Regions from separate parts of the Neobacillus sp. genome, predicted to be linked through region 1. Evidence: predicted binding sites of a transcription regulator. Region 1 holds the regulator's gene; the other holds the start of a gene.
The links. The regulator Rex, encoded in region 1, represses fermentation and respiration genes when NADH is low (regulators of the CRP and FNR family bind a similar motif). The targets are predictions, from matches to a motif close to TTGTGAAATATTTCACAA.

Region 1 (12,722 bases):
AAATCGTGATGAAGCAGTTCAGCTTTTATATAATAAAGCTAAAAAAGCGGCGAGATTATTAGAAGTAAGAATGGATATAAGATGGAAAAACATGCTTACGTGGTCACAGATTTTGTTAACAAGAGAAGATTCACAATATAATTTATTAGAAATCCTACTTATAAATAAGGATTTATTAAAAATAGCGATTGGAGATATAGAACAACAAAGGAATAGTGTTTTTCATAGAGAAGAAAGAGCCAACCTCAGCGATAAAACAAATTTACTTTTTAGAACATATGTTGAAACTCTCGCTATCTTGAACAAGTTAAAAGAGACTCCAGCAGATGTAAAAAAAGATCTCGAAAAGGAAGCTATTTTAAATTTAATTAAAATTGCACCGAGAACAATTACAGAAAAACGACTTTATGAAGGAGAAGTCTCTGAGGATGCAGAGAAAAAATTTAATAATTACCTAATGTTGTATGATGAACTAATGACAATCGAAGCTGATATAGAAAGTACCGAATATAAACAAAAAACTCAAAAGTTTTCTTCATTGCAAAAAGAATTATTAGAAATCCATCCCTATTTAAAATCATTACCAGTAATACAAGTAAATGATTTATCTCAAATTCAAGAAAAATTGCAAGAAAATGAAATATTTTATCAGTACTGTTTGACACCAATGGGAATGGTTTATTTATTAATTACTGGAAAAGAACTAGAGTTTGGACATGCTTTTTTCGACTCCCAAAGGTTTAAAAAAATTGCTAATCAATTTGGGGAAACTTTTTCACAGAATATGGATGTTAAGAATATTAAAGAAATTGAAGCATTGTGTGAGAATGTATCTGAACCAATTTTTCATCCTATTTTTAATCAAAAATACGTTGAAAGGATTTCTAACCTATTTATATGTCCAGACATGTCAATTCCTTATTTCTCAACTTCCTTAATTAGATATAAAAAGGAATGGTTTATAACCTCTTTAGATGGAATTTATAATCTATTATCAGTTACAAATTTATTAGATCGTAGGCAAAATGAAGGAAGGCAAGATAGTTATAATATACTTACTATTGGATCAAGGAAACCAAAACGAGATGGAGCAATCCCTTTAGCAGAGAATTGGGGAGAACGAAATAAAAAGTATTTTAAAGAAATCGTAAATGATTTTGGTGAAGATAACCGTTTGGTCATTGATATTCTTAAAAAAGAAAAACCTAACCTGTACGTTATGATTGCTCATGGTGTTGAAGAACCTGATATAAGCGGAAATAATGGGGCGTTTTCTATTTTAGGACCTGACAAACGATATCTATCAGTTAATGATATTGAAGATATTAGTTTGCATACCAAAAATATGTTCTTAATAACATGTAGAAGTGGACAACCTTATTCAGATAACATACAGTCCAGTAATAGCGTATGGACCAGTATATTATCTCAAAAAAATAATTCAATACTATGTAGGTGGGATGTTGACATTCGACCATCATTAATTCTTTTAGAACACATAGTTTCTAATGGAGATAAACCAGTCTGCCATTTATTGTGTGAAGCTCAAAAGAAATTATTGAAATCAGATGATTGGAATGCACCATCTTCATGGGCCGGTTATGAATATTGGGGTATTTAGTTATTATTTGTAAATTCTATATCTAATAGCTAAAATAAATTTCTATATTATAAAAAATAATAAATAAAGAATAAAAAAATCAGAGTGGAAAAATAGCCATTATCGCACTCTTAAAAAGAAGGTTCTTTATTCCACAATCGGGCGCGATTGTGGAGTAACATAGGTAGGAAATAATCAAACTTTTTTATAATAGAATGAGTCAATTAAAAATATTAAGAGCGTGTTTTGATCAATCTTTTTGACAAAACACGCTTTTTCCTATGATCGTTTAATAAAGGTTATTTGTATCAATTTGATCAAATATTTTAAAGCAACACTTGTTCATTATTATGGTAAAAAGAAAAAAGGTCTTCCATAAGTACATTTAGCTTGGAAGACCTTTTATTTTTAATATATTTTCCATTATGAGCAAATTATGAGCATTACTATATAATAAATCAATCAAACCAATGATATCAAAGGTTTTTATTGATTATTACATCATGCCGCCCATTCCACCCATGCCGCCCATGTCAGGCATACCCATGCCTGCACCAGCTGGTTCTGGTTTGTCAGCAACAACTGCTTCAGTTGTTAAGAACATAGCAGCAACAGATGCAGCGTTTTGAAGTGCTGAACGTGTAACCTTAGTTGGGTCAACGATACCAGCTTCGATCATGTTTACCCACTCGCCGGAAGCTGCGTTGAAGCCTGTGCCGACTGCTTCGCGTTTTAAGCGGTCAACGATAACAGATCCTTCAAGGCCAGCATTTTGAGCGATTGTGCGAACTGGCTCTTCCATCGCACGTAATACGATGTTGATACCTGTAGCAACGTCACCTTCTGCTTGAACCTCAGCGACTTTGGTGTATACGTTAAGAAGGGCAACACCACCACCGGAAACGATACCTTCTTCAACTGCAGCACGAGTAGCGTTCAAAGCGTCTTCGATACGAAGCTTGCGCTCTTTTAATTCAGTTTCAGTCGCAGCACCAACTTTGATTACGGCAACACCACCAGCTAATTTAGCTAAGCGTTCTTGTAATTTTTCACGGTCAAATTCAGAAGTTGTTTCTTCTAATTGAACGCGAATTTGGTTAACGCGAGCTGCGATTTCTGCAGATTCTCCTGCACCTTCAACGATTGTTGTGTTTTCTTTTGTCACAACTACTTTAGAAGCGCGTCCTAAAGAATCGATTGTTGTAGTTTTCAATTCACGGCCAAGCTCTTCCGTGATTACTTCACCGCCAGTTAACGCAGCGATATCTTCAAGCATTGCTTTACGACGGTCACCAAAGCCAGGAGCCTTAACAGCTACTGCATTGAATGTTCCGCGAAGCTTGTTCACTACTAACGTAGAAAGGGCTTCACCTTCAACATCTTCAGCAATCAACAATAATGGCTTGCTTTGTTGAACGACTTGCTCAAGAACTGGAAGAATTTCCTGAATGCTTGAGATTTTTTTGTCAGTGATTAAGATATATGGATTTTCTAACACAGCTTCCATTTTATCTGTATTGGTTACCATGTATGCAGAAGTGTAGCCACGGTCAAACTGCATACCTTCGACAACATCCAATTCAGTTGTAAAGCCTTTAGATTCTTCGATTGTGATAACGCCGTCGTTGCCAACGCGCTCCATTGCTTCAGCGATTAATTCGCCTACTTCTTGATCGTCAGAAGAAATCGCAGCAACCTGTGCGATTGACTCTTTTCCTTCGATTTGTTTTGAAATAGCTTTTAATTCTTCAACAGCAGAAGCAACTGCTTTTTCGATCCCTTTACGGATGCCCATTGGGTTGGCACCAGCTGTAACGTTCTTTAAGCCTTCGCGAATCATCGCTTGAGCAAGAACAGTTGCAGTTGTTGTACCGTCACCGGCAACATCGTTTGTTTTGCTTGCTACTTCAGCAACAAGCTTCGCACCCATGTTTTCGAATGCATCTTCTAATTCGATTTCTTTTGCGATTGTTACACCGTCATTTGTGATAAGCGGTGAACCAAATTTTTTCTCAAGAACCACGTTGCGTCCTTTAGGTCCAAGAGTAACTTTAACTGTATCTGCAAGTGTATCAACACCACGTAGCATTGCGCGGCGCGCGTCTTCACTAAACTTAATCTCTTTAGCCATTGTTCAAAAACCTCCTCGAATTTTCTAAACTTTATTTTTTAAAAAAATCCCTTATTAGCTGATTACAGCAAGGACATCATTTTCACGTAAAAGTAGGTATTCTACGCCTTCGTACTTCACTTCAGTACCAGCGTATTTTGAGAAGATAATGCGGTCGCCTACAGCAACTTCAAGTGCAACACGTTCTCCACTTTCAAGGACGCGGCCAGTGCCAACGGCAACAACTTTTCCTTCCTGAGGCTTTTCCTTCGCTGAATCTGGTAATACGATACCGCTTGCAGTTTTTTCTTCTGATTCAACAAGCTCAATGACAATGCGATCACCTAATGGTCTTAACAAATCAAACAACCTCCTCAAAAATATATGTAATTCCGACATTATTAGCACTCTCTAACCTTGAGTGCTAACACAATTATTATAATAAAGAATCTGAAAATTTTTTGCAAGTAAGAAGCATAAACTTTTTCATTTTTTTACAACCTTACAAGTATGTGAATTACAAAAATTTCTATACCTCATTTACCTAATAACGTTTCTCAAAATTGAAACTTTCCTGTGTTTAAGAGTAGAATAATAAGATAGTGTAGGTAATATGGAATGGATTTAAAAGGAGATTACAAATTTGAAAAGGGAATATTGGTTTATCATAATCGTTTACATTGTGATGCAGTTTTCTAGCCTAATCGGACTTCCTGTATTGATGTGGGGCTTTAAATCTTTAGGAATTAGCCAAAATCTTGCTATTCCTATTTGGCTCATTGCTAGTTTTTCGCTTGCCTTACTAATCATCCTTTTTTTACTGCGAAAGGAAATCAAGGCAGATAGCTTTAACAAACGAGACCGTACTTTTGGATATTCAGTCATGTGGGCTTTTTTAGGAGTCTTTTTAGCTCTTTTTGCTCAGTACGTCGCAGCCATTATCGAAACTCTCTTAGGGATTAAGATGGGCTCTGAAAATACGCAGCATATCCTTCGAATCATCGACTTATTCCCGTTGGCCATCATTGTAACGAGCATTATCGGACCGATATTAGAAGAAATCGTCTTTCGAAAAATTATTTTTGGTGTCCTGCATAAACGATTTAACTTCTTTATCTCAGCATTGATTAGTTCGGTAATCTTTGCTCTGGCCCATCAAGAGCCGGTGCATATTCTACTTTATTCGGCCATGGGCTTTACGTTTGCTTTTCTTTATGTAATAACTGGGCGTATTGCCGTGCCGATTTTTGCCCACGTCGCGATGAACACCATGGTTGTCTTGGTTCAAACTGTTTACAAAGATGATATTGACAGATTAAGACGTGAGGCTGAAGCGGTTCAAAACTTTATCGGAGGCTTTCTATGAGACGTTCACCCTTGTTTTCCGGATTAATTTACTTCCTGCTTGGCGGGCTATTTACTTACTTTGCCATTGATGATGTGCAGAAAAACGGTTGGGGCTTCTTCAGCTATCTCCTGATTTTATTAGCCACATTTGATTTCGGCTCAGGCTTAAAAATGATTGCTTTTCATTTTAGATTAAAGAATCAACAAAAAAAATAAAATAAGGGATCCCTGCAGCGTGTGCATGGATCCCTTTTATTATTTTTCTCTGTTCACTCTAATATTTTTTTGAAAGAATGAGTTTTGGTAAATGAACCGTCCTTTCATTTACCATAAGAGCGCTTTTTTCCTTTTATCAGTAAATGAACATTCTTTCTTTTACCGCGGGAGCTCTCTTTTTCTCCTGACGGGCAATGAAACGCTCTTTCTTTTACCGAGGCAGCTCTCTTTTTCTCCTAACGGGCAATGAAACGCTCATTCATTTACCGATAGAGCATCGTCGTTTCAGTCTCTTTGAAACCGCTCACACTGACCCTTCATAGTAAGTTTTATTCCAAAAACCGGTCCAATAGCAACAATATTAACGAAATGAGCCCGTTATTTTGAAACTTCTTGCCTGTTAATCACCATTCGCTCTTTCCCCAAAATAAAGATAAACAGGAAGGCTAAGCCCGCGGGAACTAGCGCCCAGGTAAAGGTGTGGACGATTGAACCGGAAAGGGCATTCGTGATTTTTTCCAATATTGGTGCTGGAATCTGGCTCCTTGCCTGCTCCGATAACAATTGCCGCGAATCACCTTTAGGTATTGGCCCCATCCCAGAAAAAGCATCTGCTAATTTCCCGCTAAAATTATTTCGCTGAATCATACCAAATACCGTAATACCTACCGTCATGCCGAGCGAGCGAATAAAGTTACTTGTCGAGGTAGCCGAGCCCCGTTGCTCCATGCCAAATGGATGAATCGCCGCCATGCTCAAAACAGAAAATGAGAAACCGACACCCAAGCCAATCACAACCATATAGATTGTCAGCAACGCCCTACTTGTATCCGGCGTGATCGTGCTTAACAACAAAAATCCGATAATCAAAATAACACCCGATAAAAACATGATGTTCCGATAGCTCATTTTTGTTGTCAAAAATCCACCGACCTGTGCCGTAATCACCGATCCCAGCATCATGGGCAACAAAATAAGCCCTGAATTGGTGGCACTGCCGCCATAAACCCCCTGGACAAAGATCGGGATATATACTGTTGCCGCCATAAACGCGGCCCCGTAAAACAAGCCAACGATCGTACTTCCGGCAAACAGTTGGTTTTTAAACATCGAAAAAGAAATGATTGGATCCTTCGCTTTGGTCTCAATGAATAAAAAGAGTAGAAATAGTGCTGCAAATCCTGTGAATAAACTTAAAATGACACTAGAATCCCAATCATATTTCTGTCCGCCAAGCTCCAGGGCAAACATTAAACAAACCACGGCTCCAATTAAGGTCACTGCCCCCCACCAATCAATCGATTGCTTTTGGTGAATAGGTGATTCTTTGTAGGAGATGACAATAAAAATCAGCGACAAAATCCCAAGTGGTAAATTAATATAGAAAATCCAATGCCAGCTAATATGGTCAGTAATATATGCCCCGAGCAATGGACCAAAAATACTCGACAAGCCAAACACAGCTCCAAACAAGCCGCCCATTTTCCCGCGCTTTTCAGGAGGAAAGAGGTCAAACATGATCGTAAACGCGATCGGCACTAGCGCGCCACCGCCTACCCCCTGAATAGCACGGTAAATACTTAATTGTGTAATGTTCTCTGCTGTCCCGCACAGCGCAGAACCTGCCATAAACAATATTAATCCAAAAATAAAGAACCGCTTCCGTCCATACATATCCGATAGTTTGCCGAAAATCGGCATCCCAGCCATTTCCGCTACCATATAGGCCGAAACCACCCAAACGAAGCTCTCCAGCCCACCGAGGTCACCGACAATCGTTCCCATCGCAGTAACCACTATCGTATTATCCATCGATGCCATCAAAATCCCCAATAATAACCCTGCAACAACCAATCCTAACTTACTATCCTTCGCTACCATCCTATTCTCCTTTGTTTTTTTGACTTTGTTTTATCGTTGATGAAGGGTCATGAGCCAATTCATTAGTATACTCCACTAATCCAATTTGGCAACCAGGGCCAATTTTGACCATATTGCCACGAACTATATCGGCGTTCGTATTTTCTAAATAAACATCATCCCCTTCGATTACTTTAGCCGTTAGGAATCCTACCTCTTTTCCAAAAGGAAACAGAGAATTTTTCTTTCTCTTAACTGTGATTTTTCCGCCACCGATTTCTTCTGCTGAGCTCTGGCCAAAGCGCAATCCCACCTTAATCGTATCAGCCGTTAATAATCCCTTGATTTCAAAACCGCCGCTTGAATCGAACGTTTCATATTCAACATCACCATTGACCACGATGCTCCCTTTAATGGTTGCTTCATCTCCACTGAGCTTTTCACCCACTTCCAGCAACCCGAGAATCTTCACTTTTTTCAAATGGGATTTACCATCGACCTTCATGGTCCCCATGACAAGCGTTTCCTTCACTTCGATATTCCCTTGGAATTCTACCTCACCAATTATTTTTACTGAACCTGCTGTAACATTCTCGACTGCTTCGCTCGTGCCATAGACATTAAAAATTGAACATTCCACATCATTAACGATCGTACCTTCTCCTCTGATGCTGATTTTATCGTAACGGCCACCGGGGTAACTTCCCGATCCATTAATAATAAGATTTTCGCTTTTTCCCATTTTCTTCTCCCTCCCATTAAGCCTTTCTGCTTTCACCTACAATGGCATTTTTATCCTGTGAAAATTCTTCTGTGTATTCAACTACGCCAATATGACAATTAGGACCAATCCTAACCTGGTTACCACGGACAACTTTTGCTATCGTACTTTCAAGTTCAATTCTGTCTCCTTCAATTAAATCCGTTTCTAATTGTGTTTTAAAAAAAGGCTTGAAGAGAGTGCCCATGAAGGATCCTTTATGTTGTTTTACGATGATCGTTTGCCCGCCGATTTCTTGTGCTTTACATTCTCCATAGATCTCAATATCTACTTGATCCGCGTTTAAAAGTCCTCCAATTGTAAACCGGTATTGTGCTTTAAACGTTTCAGCCTCACAATCTTCTCCAATCGTCAGAATGCCTCTAAGTTTAATTTCCTCAGCTTTTACTTTTCCGCCAACAGAGGCTTTACCTGAAACCTGTAATTGTTTAGCATACAGATTTTGCCCAATTTTTGCTGTTCCGTCCACCGTAAACTTCTGACTTTCGATTGTTCCTTTAAAACTGGCATTCCCGCTTACCTTAGCTGTATTTGCTGTAACATTGCCATTGACCGTACCTGAACCATTGCATTCAAACTCACTACACTCCAAATCACTGTTAACTTTTCCTCGTCCATTTAAGGTAACAAGATGGAACTGCCCACCGTTTGATGCCCCAATACCATTAATGACCAAATCTCCTCTATTTTTTGTTTCCATCACGATTCTCCTTTACAATAATTTCGATTTAATTTCTTCCATACAGGTCATCAGTGCGAGAGTCGTGACAACTTTCGTTCCTCGCTCAAAATGAGCAGCTTCGGCATTCAATAATAAAAGACACGATGAAACTCCTAGTTTTCGCGTAAATACCAATTCACAGCTTTTTTGCTTGATATGCTGGGCATTGTCCTTTAATACCTGTAAGAGCATTTTCCCCTCATCTAAATTAATCTCACCTGACTGAAGCAGCTTTTCTAATATATATACTTCAAGGATTCTCGGAAAATTAAATATCTTCACGCCTTTATCGTTCTCTAGATAAAAATTCATTACTTCAATCGAAACAATGTTACGTTTTATTAAATCATCCTTTTCCAACTGCAAATCACTAATATTTGGAGAAAACATATCAGCTAGCTCATCCAATGACAAATTTTCCTTCATTGTTTGAATTTTATTGATTCTTTCTAAGATTTTTTCCTTTGGAAAGAAGGTTTCTTGGCCCGTAAATGTGGATTTCCGAATAAACCATTCTTCAGGAATGAGATCCTTCCGTTTCCAGCGATATAGCTGTCCATACGATATTCCAGCAATATCTAATAAATCCTTCTTAGAAATTAACTCCTCACTCATATTGAAAACCCCTTTCTATTTTCAATGTAACATAACACTGTTACGTTTGTAAAGCAGCAAAAAGACCTTCAAGCACAAAAGGCGCAAGCGCCCGTTTAGCGGCGTATGGACTGGAGCGCTCCAACTGAGATAAAGGAAACACGAAGAGCGATAGCGATTCGATGTTGACTTATCGTAGGGCGGAGAGCGAAGTACACTAGCCGCTGGGCGCTGGAGCTGGATTCAGAGAACTATTTCAATTTATCCACAATTAATTATTTTATAATTTCCTATACAACAAAAAAAGGGCTTTTCACGAGTAGATATTCGTGAAAAACCCTTTATACTAGCTATTCTTCTTCTACTTCCCCAGTCGGATAGTGCTTTAAAAAGTAAATCAGTGATTGCAGTTCTACTGCTAGGTCGATATGATGGACCCGAATGGCGGGAGGAACATTTAACCTTGCCGGAGTAAAATTTAATATCCCTTTCACATCCGCCTTCACAAGTCGATCTGTAATCATCTGCGCAACGGAAGCCGGAACCGTAAGAATCGCAACCGATATATTTTCATTGGCTAGAACATTCTCCAAATCGTCCAAATGATAGACCGGTACCTCACGAATCAGCGTTCCCATTTTAGTCGGATCCACATCAAAGGCGCACTCTATTTTCGTATTATTGTTTTTTAAAAAATTATAGTTTAAAAAGGCAGTTCCGAGATTACCGACCCCTATTAACGCAACCTTTGTTAATTCATCTTGGTCTAAGGTTTTCCGGAAAAAGGATAATAAGTAATTGACGTTATAGCCATAGCCCTTTTTCCCTAAAGCACCAAAATAGGAGAAATCCCTGCGAATGGTTGCTGAGTCCACTTTCACCGCCTCGCTCAATTCTGCAGAAGAGACCCTTTGTTTACCGGAAGAATGGAGGTTTTTTAAAAATCGATAGTAGAGGGGCAGCCGTTTTGCTGTCGCCTGTGGTATTTTCATCGTTTCATTACTCATAATCTCCCACACCCCTTGAATGATTTAGTTACATTTCATTTAACTTGTTCGGTTCTTTTATAATCGCCGTTTTTGCCGCCCGTTTTCTCGACTAAATAGGTCGGTCCAATGACCATGCCTTTATCCACCGCTTTACACATATCATACACGGTTAAGGCACAAGCTGACGCCGCTGTTAACGCTTCCATTTCCACACCCGTGTTACCTTTGGTTTTTACCGCTGCTGCAATATGTAAATGATAGTGATCTTCTTGATCTTCTTCCCATGAGAAGGAAATATTAACTCCTGTTAATGGAATCGGATGGCACATTGGAATCAGATCCCATGTTTTTTTTGCCGCCATAACTCCAGCAACCTGGGCCACAGCCAGGACATCGCCTTTTTTCATTTCATTATTGGTTATTTTTCCAAAAATTTCTTTACTAACAGTTATGCTTGAATGAGCAAGAGCGGTCCGAGCCGTTTCCGGTTTTTCGCTGACGTCGACCATCTTTGCTCTGCCTTCTTCATTAAAATGTGTAAAATTTGCCATAAATAAATCCTCCCAAAAAAATCATACACTATTTTTCAGTTATTGTGTGTGAAACTTTGAACTAATTCAAACATTTTTTTCAAAAAATAATATCTCACTCGACGCTATAGGTCTGCCCTTTATTGCCGACAATGCCGGAATAAGGTACACTATTCCTATGTAATAGAGGTGAATTAGAATGATTTTATTGCAGGTCAATCAACTACAAAAATATTATGGTGCTGACCTTATTTTATCGAATATAAAGCTAGAATTACAAACCCGGGACCGCGCGGCACTTGTTGGCCGCAATGGTGCAGGGAAATCGACATTGTTAAAAATCATTGCCGGACAATTGTCTCATGATGGCGGGGATATTATCAAGCCAAAAGAAGTGACCATCGGTTATTTAGCACAAAATACTGGTTTAGAATCAAATTTATCAATTTGGGAAGAAATGATAACCGTTTTCGAACCGCTTCAATTGATGGAAAAATCACTTCGCAGGCTTGAAAATCAAATGGCTGACCCAAGTGTGTTCGAAGACAACACAAGATACGAACGTGTTCTTAAAGAATATGACGAGCTCCAAGTGAAATTTAAGGAACAAGGTGGATATCAATACGAGGCCGATATTCGCTCCGTGCTGCATGGGCTAAATTTCCGCGAAAGTTCTTTGCTGATTTCAAGTTTAAGTGGTGGGCAGAAAACCCGTCTTGCCTTAGGGAAATTGCTATTAACGAAACCTGATATCTTAATTTTGGACGAGCCTACCAACCATCTTGACATCGAAACCCTTTCCTGGCTTGAGCAATATTTACAGAGCTATGATGGCGCGATTTTAATTGTCTCCCATGACCGCTATTTTTTAGATAAGGTTGTCACCCAAGTTTACGAAGTAGCCCGCAAAAAAATTCAAAGGTTTCCGGGTAACTATAGTTCTTACCTTGACCAAAAAGCGGCCAATTATGAGCGTGATATGAAGCTTTTCGAAAAACAACAGCAAGAGGTAGCCAATCTCCAGGACTTTATCCAACGGAACCTGGCACGCGCATCGACGACGAAGCGAGCACAAAGCCGCCGGAAAAAGCTTGAGAAAATGGAGACTATTGACCGTCCCTTAGGTGATGAAAAGTCCGCAACCTTCTCGTTTGAAATTGAAAAACAAAGTGGAAATGACGTTCTAATGGTAGATTCGCTTGCGGTTGGTTACGACGGGGAAAAAGTTTCAGATGCCATCACCTTTCGGGCTTATAAGGGAGAAAGCATTGCCCTTGTTGGCCCAAATGGAATCGGTAAATCGACTCTGTTAAAAACAGTTATCAAAAAACTACCTGCGCTTGCAGGAGCCATACAATATGGGACAAACCTTTCAATCGGGTACTATGACCAGGAACAGGCTGAATTGACCTCGAATAAACGCGTATTAAATGAACTTTGGGATGATTACCCATTAAAAAGTGAAAAAGAAATCCGGACAGTACTCGGCAATTTTTTATTTTCCGGCGATGATGTCCTGAAAATTGTCTCTACCTTAAGCGGCGGAGAGAAGGCACGGCTTGCACTTGCTAAACTGATGTTAGAAAAAGCAAATGTGTTAATATTAGATGAACCAACCAACCATCTAGACCTTGATAGCAAGGAAGTCCTCGAGAACGCCTTGATTGATTACCCTGGAACGATTTTATTCGTTTCACATGATCGGTATTTCATTAACCGTATTGCTACAAAAGTATTAGAATTGAGCCGTGAGGGAAGCACAGAATATCTCGGAGACTATGATTATTATTTAGAGAAGAAACTTGAAAAGGAAGAACTCGAAGCACTTGCTTTAGCAGCGTCGGTAAAAAAAGCAGCAGATGTGGAAGCTAAAGAGAAAAATAAATATCAACAGGATAAGGATAGTAAAAGGCTTGAACGGCAGCGAAAAAGAAAATTGGATGGAATTGAGTTACGAATAGAGGAGCTTGAAGA
Region 2 (5,605 bases), on a different contig from region 1:
AGACAACAGGGGTTTACGGTTTTTTTCGAAGGGATTAAGGAAAATAAGCTCAATCTTCTTACTCTGAAAAAGTTTACCGGATTCGATAAGAAAATTGGAAGTGCCTCATTAGGCACCTCCAATTTTCTTAAATCTATTGAATCTGATCAAGCTCTTGTTGCATTTGTCGGAGCTGGGCTTGCTCTGTCACTGTCGTGTTGGCGTAAGCAGAACTAAGTGCATTCTTTGCCTTTTCAACAGCAGAATCAACCTCAGCTGGGTTTGCGGATTTCGCCATCTCAACAAATCTTCGTGCTTCCTGGAACAATTGGTTTCCCATGTTAAATTCCTCCAAGCGAGGATTCGTGCACATTTGCCATTTTCTGAGCTTCCGCTTCAGCATAGGTCATGTGATAAGGAATACGTTCAGCATGCTTGTTAACGGTATCCTTTCCTTGCTGGACAAAGCGTTTTGATTTGTTTGATTTACCCATTCGAATCCCTCCAATATGCTCAAGCTCGTATTGAAACAGCAACGCTGCTTCAAAAATTAGTATGCACCAAAGGGGGTATGTTCATTTAGGAAAACCTTGGCTTACTGGGACTATAACTTTATATTTAACAATTCTGCCAAATATTCACCGACGCCATCTTCTTCGTTGCTTAAGGTAACATCATTGGCGATATTTTTCACCAGATCAATCGCATTTCCCATTGCAATCCCATGACCAGCATATTCAAGCATTTCCAAATCATTATCTTCATCACCAAATGCCACAATTCTTTCAGTTGGAATTCCAAAATAATCAGCAGCCTTTTTCAGACCCACTGCTTTGTTTAAACCTACCTTAATGATTTCGATTACATGCCACGGAGCTGCCCAGCTGCGTTGTTCAATCACTTCCGCATGCACGACAGATAAATGATCACGGATTTTTTGAAGCTGGTCTTCCTCTGTATGGATTAGCATACTTGTGGGTGAGTCATGTAAGAAATTTAGTAAATCCCCAGTCGTTATTTTTGGATTGCCAAAGCTAAAAATATCTAAAAGCTTTTCATCGTGATAATGAATATAAACATCGTCAATCACTTCAGCAATAATATTATGGAACTGAAAGCTTCTGCAGGCCTCCACAATATCTTTTGCTACCTTTACATCAAGAGGCTCATGATAGTATCCCCAGTTAGGGTTTCGTGGATGGTGCATAAAAGCTCCATTAAAATTGACAATAGGCGTGTCCAATTCCAGCTCTCGATAATACATTTCACTGGAACGATAAGGTCTTCCTGTGGCAATCATAACGATATGACCATCTGCTTTTGCTTTTTGTATGATTTCTTTTGTTTTTGAGGAAATTGTTTTATCATCCTTTAATAATGTTCCATCAAGATCTAAGGCGATTAAGTGTCTTTCAGTCATGTGGGTGATCCCTTCTTATTTAAAATTTTTCATGAATAATTGCATTGCTTTAGAAAAATGTTTATCTACATGGTACACTACAAATAAGGGAATTTTCATATAGCATCGAACTTTTATTTCTATATTTACTATGTTAACAATTTTATATCTAATGTGTAAAAAAATTCACACCATGTTTCATAAAAAACTATATACTTTTTATTGCAATAAGCGGATTGTGTAAATGAAAATCGTGGTAATTAATAAGAAAAGCGATACTTAAGTCTATCCACTACAAGTGCAATTGGACGGTCAATTATCTATTTTACGCGAATTTGAATTAAGTCTCAATCCAGTCAAGCGGGTTTTTATAGTTTGAGACCTACCTTTTGCTATAATAAATTCAGAAAAACTTTAGGAGTGAACAAACATGAATGAAGAATTAAAAGAAAATATTATGGGTGCCATGGAGCTAGTTATCGATCCTGAACTAGGCGTTGACATTGTTAATTTAGGTTTGGTCTATAATGTTGAAATGGATGATGAAGGGAAAGTAACAGTGTCGATGACGTTAACTTCAATGGGCTGCCCGCTCGCTGGAACGATTGTGGACCAAGTAAAAAGAGCGTTAGCAGACATTCCTGAGGTCAAGGATACAGATGTAAATATCGTTTGGAATCCGCCATGGAATAAAGAAATGATGTCACGCTATGCGAAGATTGCCTTAGGAATTCGCTAAAATGGGGGATTATCTATGAAAAATAAAGTGATTTTAGTAAGCTCGAACCAACTCGGTAGGGGTGACCAAGGACTTGGTGAAAATATCTTGGAAACATTCTTTACTATATTAAAACAAAAGGAAGAACTACCTGCAGCTGTTTTTTGTATGAACAGCGGGGTCTTGACTTTGACAAGTGAGTCGTTTGTTTCTGTTCATTTGAAAGAATTGGAAGACAAAGGTGTAGAAATTTTAGCATGTAAGACTTGTGCTGACCACTATGAGATTAGTGAAAAATTGACGGTTGGGAAAATCAGCGGAATGGGAAATTTTATTGACCTGGCAGCCAAATATGAAGTAATAACGATTTCTTAAAAACAGCAGAGCTTCTGCTGTTTTTATTTTTCCTGAACTTCACAAAACGGACATATATAATTTGTGGGTTGTGAGATAGTTCACTTTTTTAACCTATAAACAACTTTATAATATATGTTATTAAGGCTGTTTGAGTTTGAAATAGCCGTTTTTGGGAGGCGTTTCATATGGTTTTTAGCCGAGATTTTAATAAAGATCCATTTATTGTAATTTGGGAGCTGACACGTGCTTGTCAATTAAAGTGTTTGCATTGCCGTGCTGATGCGCAATATACAAGGGACCCACGAGAATTAACCTTTGAAGAAGGTAAAAATCTAATCGATCAAATATATGATATGAATAATCCGATTCTGGTATTTACAGGCGGAGACCCGCTTATGAGGGAAGATGTTTTTGATATTGCCAAATACGCAGTAGAAAAGGGCGTACGGGTATCAATGACACCTAGTGCTACCCCTAATGTAACAAAAGAAGCGATTAAAAAGGCAAAAGATGTCGGTCTTTCTCGCTGGGCGTTCAGCATTGACGGTCCAACAGCAGAAATACATGACCATTTTCGCGGGACGGCAGGGTCCTTTGATTTAACAATGGAACGGATTAAATATTTACATGAGCTTGAAATTCCAATTCAGATCAACACTGTTATTTCAAGATACAATTATGAATATCTTGATGAAATGGCAAAAATGGTTGAAGATTTAAAATGTGTACTTTGGAGTGTCTTTTTCCTTGTTCCGACTGGAAGAGGACAAATTTCCGATATGATTTCCCCAGTTGAGCATGAAAAAGTCCTTAGATGGCTCTATGACCTAAGTAAACGAGTACCTTTCGATATTAAAACTACAGAAGCCATGCATTACCGTCGTGTTGTTATTCAACAAAAAATGCGGGAAGCAAAAGCCCAAACAGATGAAATCAATTATTTAAGTGCTCTCACAGAAAAAGGGTTAACAGGCTCGATAGATGGTCTAGGTCGGGCACCTAAAGGTGTAAATGATGGAAATGGCTTTGTGTTCATTTCTCATATTGGCGATGTGTATCCAAGTGGTCTTTTACCAGTTAAGGCCGGCAATGTTCGAGAAACACCTTTAGCGGAAATTTACCGAGAGTCACCAATCTTTAAAGCGCTAAGAAATCCGGACGAATTTAAGGGTAAATGTGGTGTGTGTGAATTTCGCTTTGTATGCGGCGGTTCAAGGTCACGGGCCTATGCGATGACAGGTGATTACCTAGAAAGCGAACCATTCTGCGTCTATATTCCAAAAGCTATGAGAGACAAGCAAGTACAATAAGAAAGATAGTATAAATACAGGGCTGCCTCATGGAAAGTGAGACAGCCCTAGGAATAGGATTAATAAAAAAGATGGAGCGGGGAATCTTCGCTCCATCCTATTCAATATTGCAATATACGGCTGAGCAATTTTCACAACCGATTTCGTCCTTTAAGTATTGCAAATTCAAAATGGAAATCCTTCCTTTTTTAATTGAAATAATCTTATCACGCTTTAACTCACTAAGGATGCGATTTGTACTTTCACGAGAGGTGCCACAGAAGTTAGCTAGTTCTTGATTGGTTAAGGGCAGATCAATCAAAATTTCATTATCTTTTTGGATACCATAGCTATTCGACATTCGAATAAGTGTGGAGAAGAGTGCTCCACGTTTTCCGTTTAGGACTAAATCACGAAATTTTGTTTGTGTTTTTCGAAAATGATCACTCATCCATTTCATGAATTCAAACGCAAGCTTACTATTTTGGAAAATTTCACTTTCGATTACATCCTTTTTAATCGCAACAACATCTCCTTCTTCAAGAACAGTTGCACTTAATAAATATCTCGGGTTGTCCGTAAAAAGAGTTAATTCACCGCAAATATCGTTTTCTCCACAAATTCTTAAGGATAGTTCACGACCGTCCGTGGTGATTTTGCTAATTTGAATTTTACCGGAAAGGATAATATAAAGCTCTTCAGCTACCATGCCTTCTTGAAATAAAAAGCTTCCTCTTTCACTTTTAAATTTCCGGTCAGCAAATCTAAGCAACTCTTTTATTTCAATAGAATGGGTTGGTTTCATTATGGTTGTCATCCGATTCACCTCTAAAAACTATTTTTAAATCAGTATATTTTCCTTCTAGGTATAGGATTTGTTAGTTTCATTTTATCTCAAGTTTGGTCAGTAAATTTAAGTAAACAATGACAATACAGTGAAAACTTAAGCAGGATTTGAGGAGCATTTTATCTAATACTGTTTTAAATGATCAAACGGATAAACAAAAAGGAAAGAGAAGTATGGCTTCCAAAACAATCATTTATTCATTCACCTACATCTGTTAAGATTAAAATAAGATTAAAAAGTATTGTGATAGTGAATAAAGTAACAGTGTTTCTTTTAAAATCCTGTTACACTTATAAAAAATAAGTTTCTTTAAAATAATGGAGTTGATATTAATGGAAAAAACCATTATTAAAGATAAATTAAATAGACCTTTACGTGACTTAAGAATCTCGGTGATTGACCGATGTAATTTTCGTTGTCAGTATTGTATGCCGGAAGATCAATTTGGAAAGGATTTTGAGTTTCTTCCTAGAAGTGCTTTACTGACTTATGAAGAAATTGAACGTCTGGCAAAAATCTTTGTCCGTTTAGGTGTGGAAAAAATCCGCTTAACTGGCGGCGAACCTCTTTTACGGAAAGATATGCCGTATCTTGTTAAAAAGCTATCCTCGATTAAGGGTTTAAGGGATATCGGCTTAACAACGAATGGTGTGCTGCTTCCGAAATTGGCCAAGGATTTAAAAGCGGCAGGCCTAAAAAGAGTAAATGTTAGTCTTGATACTTTAAACGATGAATTGTTCGGAAAAATTAACGGACGCGGGGTTGCAACTGGACCAGTATTAGAGGGAATTGAAGCAGCGAAACAGGCAGGCCTCGGGGTCAAAATCAACATGGTAGTAAAAAAGGGTCTAAATGATACCGAAATTATTCCTATGGCAGAATACTGTAAAAATAACGGCCTAGAGCTTCGCTATATTGAATTCATGGATGTCGGTTCGACAAATGGCTGGAAAATGGATGATGTTATTACCAAAAAACAGATTTATCATTTATTAAAAGAACATTTTGAATTGATT

Region 2: RTR43_RS22525 (TIGR04053 family radical SAM/SPASM domain-containing protein) is a predicted target of Rex. The motif match lies at 2,540-2,557, and genes of this name have one in related genera.

Annotation. Positions count from the first base shown of each region.
Region 1 is NZ_DALZYO010000030.1:3,812-16,533, reverse strand. It holds gene RTR43_RS17410 (hypothetical protein) at 1-1,621, shown strand, start outside; gene groL (chaperonin GroEL) at 2,097-3,731, opposite strand; gene groES (co-chaperone GroES) at 3,786-4,070, opposite strand; gene RTR43_RS17395 (CPBP family intramembrane glutamic endopeptidase) at 4,354-5,076, shown strand; gene RTR43_RS17390 (YdiK family protein) at 5,073-5,273, shown strand; gene RTR43_RS17385 (MDR family MFS transporter) at 5,652-7,154, opposite strand; gene RTR43_RS17380 (cytoplasmic protein) at 7,156-7,875, opposite strand; gene RTR43_RS17375 (polymer-forming cytoskeletal protein) at 7,892-8,614, opposite strand; gene RTR43_RS17370 (YhbD family protein) at 8,627-9,250, opposite strand; gene RTR43_RS17365 (redox-sensing transcriptional repressor Rex) at 9,580-10,236, opposite strand; gene moaC (cyclic pyranopterin monophosphate synthase MoaC) at 10,272-10,769, opposite strand; gene RTR43_RS17355 (ABC-F family ATP-binding cassette domain-containing protein) at 10,948-12,722, shown strand, end outside.
Region 2 is NZ_DALZYO010000050.1:4,151-9,755, reverse strand. It holds gene RTR43_RS22555 (YitT family protein) at 1-38, shown strand, start outside; gene RTR43_RS22550 (DUF3813 domain-containing protein) at 134-319, opposite strand; gene RTR43_RS22545 (hypothetical protein) at 321-473, opposite strand; gene RTR43_RS22540 (Cof-type HAD-IIB family hydrolase) at 584-1,399, opposite strand; gene RTR43_RS22535 (metal-sulfur cluster assembly factor) at 1,809-2,117, shown strand; gene RTR43_RS22530 (DsrE family protein) at 2,133-2,471, shown strand; gene RTR43_RS22525 (TIGR04053 family radical SAM/SPASM domain-containing protein) at 2,639-3,763, shown strand; gene RTR43_RS22520 (Crp/Fnr family transcriptional regulator) at 3,861-4,559, opposite strand; gene moaA (GTP 3',8-cyclase MoaA) at 4,922-5,605, shown strand, end outside.